2 regions of the Microbacterium sp. MEJ108Y genome follow, and region 2 is predicted to be linked to the other one. Evidence: predicted binding sites of a transcription regulator. Region 2 holds the regulator's gene; the other holds the start of a gene.

Evidence for each region. Region 2 encodes HrcA, which represses chaperone genes, less so after heat shock. Its sites were predicted from a motif close to TTNGCACTCGNNNNNNNCGAGTGCNAA; they were not measured.
Region 1: the regulator HrcA is predicted to act here: its motif matches at 2,210-2,236, upstream of groES (co-chaperone GroES).

Annotation. Positions count from the first base shown of each region.
Region 1 covers NZ_JXQX01000012.1:165,072-169,281, reverse strand. The annotation lists gene RU09_RS07710 (MFS transporter) at 1-767, opposite strand, end outside; gene RU09_RS07705 (helix-turn-helix transcriptional regulator) at 870-1,745, shown strand; gene groES (co-chaperone GroES) at 1,830-2,126, opposite strand; gene RU09_RS07695 (class I SAM-dependent methyltransferase) at 2,271-3,479, shown strand; gene RU09_RS07690 (hypothetical protein) at 3,497-4,210, opposite strand, start outside.
Region 2 covers NZ_JXQX01000007.1:100,409-104,618, forward strand. The annotation lists gene RU09_RS03825 (16S rRNA (uracil(1498)-N(3))-methyltransferase) at 1-604, opposite strand, end outside; gene dnaJ (molecular chaperone DnaJ) at 619-1,734, opposite strand; gene hrcA (heat-inducible transcriptional repressor HrcA) at 1,774-2,805, opposite strand; gene RU09_RS03840 (carboxylesterase/lipase family protein) at 2,897-4,210, shown strand, end outside.

The DNA of each region.
Region 1 (4,210 bases), on a different contig from region 2:
ACGAAGAACACCGCGGAGACCCCGAGCGGCATCCACGTGCCCGGTTCGCCCCAGCCGACGCGCCCCGCGGAGTCGATGCCGAAGACGAGTGCCACCAGAGCGGCTGTCACGGTGATCGCGCCGACGACATCGAGCCGAGCCCGTGCGACGCGACGCGGCTCGTGAAGGACGAACGCCCCGACGAGCAGGGCTGCAGCGGCCACCGCGACGTTGATGAAGAACGCCCAGCGCCACGAGACGCCTCCGGTGAGCAGCCCGCCGAGCACCGCTCCCGCCGTGAAGCCCGCCGCCATGAGCGCGCCGTTGAGCCCGAGCGCCCGCGAGCGCGCCCGCCCCTCGGGGAACATCGTGGTCATCAGCGCGAGAGCCGCCGGAGTGACCATCGCCGTCGCGACGCCCTGGCCGACGCGAGCGGCCAGGAGAACACCCGGTGTGGTCGCGAGTCCGCCGACGACCGACGCCGCACCGAGCAGCGCGAGCCCGGCGATGAACAGTCGTTTGCGCCCGAGCAGATCGGCCACCCGCCCGAAGAACAGGGTGAACGACGCGGCGCACACCGCGAACGCGGTCACGATCCACTGGAGCGACGCGGTGTCGAACCCCAGTTCCCGCCCGATCGGAGGCAGCGCGACGTTGAGGATCGAGAAGTCGACGGCGAGAGTGAAGTTCGCCGTCAGAAGGACGCCCATGGCGAGCGCCTGCGACGGGGTGAAGCGATCGGTCGCCTGCGGCGCCGTGGCGGGGAGAGTCGAGTCGGAATGAGTCACGCTGCTCAGACTCCGCCCGGCGGCACGGGGCAACCAGTCCCCTCTCGTGACTAGCACCGCCAGGGACAGGCTGCGCGTGCGGCGGTCGTGGAGAATGGCTCCATGGATCCGCACCCCGCGTTCACCAGGCCGATCGCCTCAGAACGGCCGGTGACCGAGCTCGGCGAGTTCCTGCGCTCCCGGCGGGATCGCGTCACCCCCGACGACGTCGGCGTTGCCAGCTTCGGCCGTCGCAGGGTTCCGGGCCTCCGTCGCGAAGAGCTCGCACGACTCGCCGGGGTCTCGGTCACCTACCTGACCCGCTTGGAGCAGGGCCAGTCGCAGAACGCATCCGACGCGGTCATCGACAGTCTCGCCCGCGCGCTCCAGCTCGATGCCGACGAGCATACGCATCTCCGAGCGCTCGCACGCCCGCGATCAGCCGCTCCCCGCCGTCCCCGAAAGACCGAGCAGCCGCATCGAGGCGCCTCGCAACTGCTGCACGCCATGGGAGTTCCTGCTGTGCTGCTGGGCCGTTTCAACGACATCCTCGACTGGAACAGCGCCGGCCACCTTCTGATGGCGGGCCACATCGAGGTCGATGCGCCGTCTCGGCCGGCCGGGCGCCCCAACCACCTCCGGATGCTGTTCCTCGATCCGCACACACGAGACCTGTACGCCGACTGGAACGAAGAGGCCGCGTTGGCCGTGGCATCGCTGCGCTACGTCGCCGCACGATTCGTCGACGACCGACAGCTCGCCGAACTCATCGGCGAGCTCAGCCTGAGCAGTCCCGACTTCGCGAAGCTCTGGGCCGGACACATGGTCAAGCTCTGCACGAGCGGCAGCAAGCGCTTCCGCCATCCTGTCGTCGGCGAACTCACGCTCGGCTACGAGGTCCTTCACCTACCCGAGGGAGATGGCCAGCGGATCCTCGCATACAGTGCGGCTCCCGGCAGCGCTGCCGCGGCGGCCGTCGATCTGCTCCAGTCGCGCTGAATCCGGCCGCGGTCGTCTGACACGGTCCGGACACGCAGGAAGGCCCGGATGCGTGATGCATCCGGGCCTTCCGAAGACGTTGTCTCAGCGGACGACGACTGCGAGCACGTCGCGAGCCGACAGGACGAGGTACTCGTCTGCGCCGAACTTCACCTCGGTGCCGCCGTACTTGCTGTAGAGAACACGGTCGCCCACGGCGACGTCGAGCGGAACGCGGTTGCCGTTGTCATCGATGCGGCCGGGGCCCACGGCCACGACCTCGCCCTCCTGGGGCTTCTCCTTGGCGGTGTCGGGGATGACCAGGCCACTCGCGGTGGTCTGCTCTGCCTCGACCTGCTTGATGACGATGCGATCCTCGAGCGGCTTGATGGAAACCGACACGGTCTACCTCTTCTTTCTTGACGCTGACAGGAAGACTTTTCGCACTCTCAACCCGAGAGTGCTAATTCAGTCTAGGCGCTCCGCTGGCACTCACGCAATGCGAGTGCCAATCGGACGAACTGACCGCCGCCCTAAGCTGGAGGCGTGGAGATCTCCGAGCTGCGCGCCCTGCTCACCCCCGAAGGCCTGAAGGCGCTGGACGAGCTCGGCCCCGTCGATGAGATCGCCGACGTCGCTCGGATCGTGTCTCGGCTGCGCGCCGCAGGGCACTCCCCCGAGCTGGTCTCCGCCGTGGTGGGGCAGGCACGTCTCCGCGCCAAGGCGAGGGGCAAGTTCGGCGACTTCGCGGCGCGGATGCTGTTCACCCGCGCCGGGCTCGAGCAGGCCACCCGGCTGAACGTCGCCGCACGGCACGCGCAGCGGCTGCGGCGGGTCGGCATCACCCGTGTCGCCGATCTGGGCTGCGGCATCGGCGGAGACGCCCTCGCGTTCGCGGGCGCCGGACTCGACGTGATCGCCGTGGATGCCGACGAGGTGACCGCAGCGATCGCCGCCTACAACCTGGCGCCCTTCGGAGACAGCGCGGTCGTGACGCACGGCACCGCCGAGGCCCACGTGCCCGCCGACGGCGACGAGACTCAGGCGATCTGGATGGACCCGGCCCGCCGCACCGGGGGTCACAGCGAGACGCGGCGGGTGTCGTCCGATGACTACTCTCCCCCGCTCGACTGGGCATTCGACGTGGCCTCCCGCACCTCGACCGGCATCAAGCTCGGGCCCGGCCACGACCGGGACTCGCTCCCCGTCGACGCCGAGGCGCAGTGGGTGAGCGCAGAGGGCAGCGTCGTCGAGCTGGTGCTGTGGACGAGAGCGCTCGCTCGCGACGGCATCCGCCGGTCCGCTCTCGTGATCCGCGGCGAGCGCTCGCACGAGCTCACCGCAGGAGCAGATGCGGAGGATGAGCCCGTGCGTGAGCTCGGCGCCTTCCTCCACGAGCCGGACGGCGCGGTGATCCGTGCGCGCCTGATCGGCGACGTCGCGCGCAGTCTCGACGCGGGGATGCTCGATGAGCGCATCGCGTACCTCACCTCCGACACGGCGCTCACGAGTCCGTTCGTGCAGTCGTTCCGGGTGCGTGAGACGATGCCTGCCAATCCCAAGGCGATCAGCGCCGTCCTCAAGGCGAACGATGTCGGGTCTCTCGAGATCAAGAAGCGCGGTATGGACATCGACCCCGCCGCCTTCCGCAAGAAGCTGACGCTGCGGGGCGATCAGGCGGCGACGCTGATCCTCACCCGCATCGGCGATCAGCGCCGCGCGATCCTCGCCGATCGGGTGCCTGCCGCCGAATAGCGCCAGGCGAGGCCGCCCTAGCCCTCGGAGTCGTCGGACGGGATCTCGACCTGGATCGGATCCTGCTTCTCGCCGCCGAGCTCGAGCGTCTCCCCCGGCTCCACCGTCTGCTCGGCGGCTACTGCTGCGTTGTCGCCGGAGACGACGAGGTATGGCGTACCGCTCGGCGTGTAGGCGAGGCGCACGCTCCACTCCGCGGCGACGGTCCCCGTCTCGTCGACGGTGACCCCTCGGGTCTCGATGCCGTCGCCGGAGAACTGTTGGTCGCCCGACACGCGGCATTCGACGCTCTCGACGGCGTCGATTATCAGACAGTCCTGGATGTCGTCGCTCTCGAGGCGCTGTGCACGCCAGACAGGGGCATCGCGGAAGTAGCCGACGACCGAGAACGAGTACTCCTCGAAGCCCTCCTCGATCAGCTGCTCGGCCCGTTCCCGCTCGTCCCCTTGGAACTGCGACAGCCAGGAGTTCTGGTCCGAGCGCCAGCGCTGGATGATCCCGACGACCTCGCCGTTCATCGCCCGCGCGGCGGATGCCCAGATCTCCTCCGGACTCTCCTCGCCCTCGCCGGGTGCGGTGACACTCGCACTGATGCCGATGCCGTTCCCGTTGTCGAGATCCGCAGCCGGCTGACACTGATCCGCCGACTTGCCTGCCGCGTCGAGCGTGATGCAGATCGTCTCGCCGTCTTCCTTGGTGGCGTACCAGACGAGGGCGTCCTCGTCCCGTCC
Region 2 (4,210 bases):
CATCGGAGATCCCGCCCTCCGGGCCGACGACCAGCACGATGTCGCGGCCGTCCGGCTCGAGGTCGGACAATCGCGTCGATGCGCCCGGATCCAGCAGCAGCAGGCGCTGAGACGCTGCACGCACCGCGAGATCTGCCGTCGTCGCCGGAGGCGAAACCTCGGGAACCCAGGCGCGGTGCGCCTGCTTGGCGGCCTCTCGGACGATCGTCGACCAGCGTTCGCGCCCCTTGACGACCTTCGGCCCCTCCCAACGGGACACGCTGCGGCTGGCCTGCCACGGGACGATCTCGTCGACCCCGAGTTCACACGCCGCCTGCACCGCCAGCTCGTCGCGGTCGCCCTTCGCCAGAGCCTGCGCGAGGACGATCCGCGGATGCGGCGCGGATTCTTCGGATCGGACCGACACGCGCACCTCGACCCGAGACGGTGATACCTCCTCGGCGACGCCGGTGAGCCACACCCCTGCACCATCGCCGACCGTGACCGCCTCGCCGACGCGGAGCCGCCGGACGACCGCGGCGTGCTTGGCCTCAGCCCCGGTGAGCGACACGAGGTCGCCGACCGCGGCATCCGAGGAGTTCTCGACGAGGAAGTGGAGTGCCATGATCGCCGTCCGGATCAGTGCGAACGGAAGCGGTCGCGGAGCTTCGAGAACAGTCCCTGCTGGAACTGCGCCAGCTGCGGACCCGGCGCCTTCGTCTTCTTCGCGAAGTCCTCGATGAGCGCGCGCTGCGCAGAGTCCAGCTTGGTCGGGGTGACCACCTGCACGCCGACACGCAGGTCGCCCCGCTGGTTTCCTCGCAGCGGAGTGATGCCGCGGCCCTTGATGGTCAGCACGTCGCCCGACTGCACGCCCGAGCGGATCTCGAGGTCGACCTCGCCGTCGAGCCCCTGGATGGTCGTCTCGGTGCCGAGGACGGCGTCGGGCATCGACACCTCGAGCGTCGCGAGCAGATCGTCGCCGTCACGGCTGAAGGAGGGATGCGGGTTGACGGAGACCTCGACGTACAGGTCGCCGTTCGGGCCGCCGGCCTTGCCGACCTCGCCGGAGCCGGGAAGCTGAAGACGGAGTCCGGTCTCGACGCCGGCAGGGATGTCGAGGGAGACGGTGCGGCGTGAGCGCACCCGACCCTGTCCTCCGCACGTGCCGCACGGGTACGGGATGGTGGTGCCGTAGCCCTCGCAGGTGCCGCAGGGCTGAGACGTCACGACGTTGCCGAGCAGGCTCCGCACCTGACGCTGAACATGACCGGAACCGCCGCAGATGTCGCAGGTGACGGGCGACGTTCCCTCCTGGCAGCACGAGCCGTTGCAGGTCTCGCACAGCACGGCCGTGTCGACCTCGATGTCGCGGTGCGCGCCGAAGACGACGTCGCCGAGATCGAGGGTCACGCGCACCAGGGCGTCCTGGCCGCGCTCACGCCGTGACCGCGGACGCGCTCCGCGCCCGCCGCCCTGGCCTGCGCCGAAGAACGTCTCGAAGATGTCTCCGAAGCCGCCGAACCCGCCGAAGTCGTTCGCCGCTCCGTCTCCCCCGCCCATGTCGTAGCGGCGGCGGGAGTCGTCGTCGCTCAGCACGTCATAGGCGTGCGTCACGAGCTTGAACCGCTCGGCGGCGTCTTCACCCGGGTTCACGTCGGGGTGGAGTTGACGGGCGAGGCGCCGGTACGCCTTCTTGATCTCATCGGTGGAGGCGTCGCGAGAGACGCCGAGTACCTCGTAGTGGTCTGCCACAATGGCCCTTCTGCGTGTGCTGTCATCTGGGCGGCCGCGTCAGCGGGCCGCCTCGTCTTCGTCGAGCATCCGCGACAGGTAGCGGGCAACCGCCCGTGCCGCCGCGAGATTGCTCGGATAGTCCATGCGCGTCGGCCCCATCACGCCGACGCGCGCCGTGCCGCTGGGGGCGGCGTAGTTGCTGGCGACGATCGATGCCTCGCCGAGTCCGAATGACGCGTTCTCGGTGCCGATGCTGGCTGCGAGGCCATGAGAGTCCGCCTCCATCTCGCTCATCAGGCGCAGCAGGGTCACCTGTTCTTCGATCGCCTCGAGGATGGGATGGATGCTGCCGCGGAAGTCCTGCTCGCGCTTCGCGAGGGTCGCCGCACCCGCCATCACCAGGCGCTCCTGACGGAACGCGCCGAGCTCGTCGATGACGATGGTCGCGAGTGCACGAAGCACGATGTCGTGCGAATGCTCATCGTCGGTGAGCAGCGTCTGCAGCCGCTCAGCCGCATCGCTCACCGCCCGCCCGGTGATCAGCGCAGACAGGCGCGCACGGAGCAGCGCCATGTCGGCATCATCCACATCGACGGGCAAGGGGGCGATCCGCTGCGAGACGCCGCCCGCGTCGGTGACGAGCACGATGAGCAGCCGATTGGGAGCGAGCGCCACGAGCTCGAGATGCGTCAGGTGCGCGCGGGCGAACGACGGGTACTGCGCGAGGGCGACCTGACCCGTGAGCTGCGTGAGCACCCGGACGGTGCGCACCATCAGGTCGTCCAGATCAGAGGGAGCGGTGAGGAAGGACTCGATCGCCGTGCGCTGGGCGACCGAGAGCGGCCGCAGCTGCGCGAGGTGGTCGACGAAGACGCGATACCCCTTGTCGGTGGGGACGCGACCGGACGACGTATGCGGGGCGGCGATCAGCTCTTCGTCTTCGAGGAGTGCCATGTCGTTGCGGATCGTCGCAGCCGACACGCCGAAGGAGTAGCGGTCGACGATCGACCTGCTGCCGACGGGCTCGTGGGTCTCGACGTAGTCCTGCACGATCGCGCGGAGAACCCGGAGGCCTCTTTCACTGACCATCGCAACTCCCTCCCTTTGGCACTCACTGGCTACGAGTGCCAATTCTACCCGCCCGTGCCGACGACATGCTGATCGCCATACGATGACGGGTATGAGTGTCGCCCCACAGGTCGCGGTCTCCGCCGGAATCGTGCGCGGCGAGGTGGTCGATGGTGTTCGGCGTTTCCTCGGCATCCCGTTCGCGGCGGCGCCCTTCGGACCGAATCGCTTCCGCGAGCCCCAGCCGGCTCCTTCCTGGGACGGCATCCGGGATGCCGCGGCGTTCGGGCCGACCGCCCCTCAGCTTCCTTACCCCGGTGCCATCGGCGAGCTGCTGGGCTCGGTCGAGATTCCCGGCGACGACATCCTCTCCGCCAACATCTGGACGCCTCAGGACGCCGACCGCGCCCCGGTCGTCGTCTGGATCCACGGTGGCGCGCTCGAACGAGGCACCGCAGCCATCCCGCTGTATGACGGCGCCGGCTTCGCACGCGCCGGGATCGTCTTCGTGTCGATCAACTACCGCCTGGGATCCGAGGGATTCTCCGTGCTCGAGGACGCTCCCCGGAACCTCGGATTGCAGGATGCAGCAGCGGGACTCGCCTGGGTGCACCGCGAGATCGCCTCCTTCGGCGGAGAGCCGGAGCAGATCACGGTCATGGGCGAGTCCGCGGGCGGTGCGATCGTCGCGGGGCTCCTCGCGAACGATTCGTCTCGGGCGCGGATCGCGCGGGCCATCATCGAGTCGGGGCCGCTCGAAGCGCAGACGGCGAAGAAGGCCGGCCGCGTCACGGCGCAGCTCGCCAAGCGGCTCGGAGTCGCCGCCGACCGAGCGGGTTTCGCTACGGTCTCCCCCGAGCAGCTGCTGGAGGCACGGCGCCAGCAGGCCGCAGGGTCATCTCCGCTCGGCGGAGCCCCAGGATTCCAGTTCGCTGTGGATGCCGGGTCTCTGCCGCGTTCTCCGCACGAGGTCCTCGCCGGCGCCGACGTGCCGCTCCTCATCGGGAGCAACACCGACGAGTACCGGCTCTGGTTCACACCCGCAGCCCTCGCCCGGATCAGCGAGATGAAGCTCCTGCTCGGACGACTCGCTCTGCGGATCCCCCGCCGAGCGGTGGCCGCCTATCGCTCGGCCTTTCCCGGCGCGACCACGGGCGAGATCTTCGGCCAGCTCGCGACCGACATCATGCTGCGAGGGCCGCTGACGACGCTGGCGAGGGCGCGCACGGCACCGACCTACGTCTACGAGTTCGCGTGGCGGAGTCCCGTCCGCGACCTGCGTGCCGCGCACGCGCTCGAGCTGGGGTTCGTCTTCGATCGCCTCGGCGACCCCGAGGCGAAGCGCCTCGCAGGCGCTGAGGCGCCGCAGGGGCTCGCCGATGAGATGCACTCCGCGTGGGTCTCCTTCATCAAGACCGGAGACCCC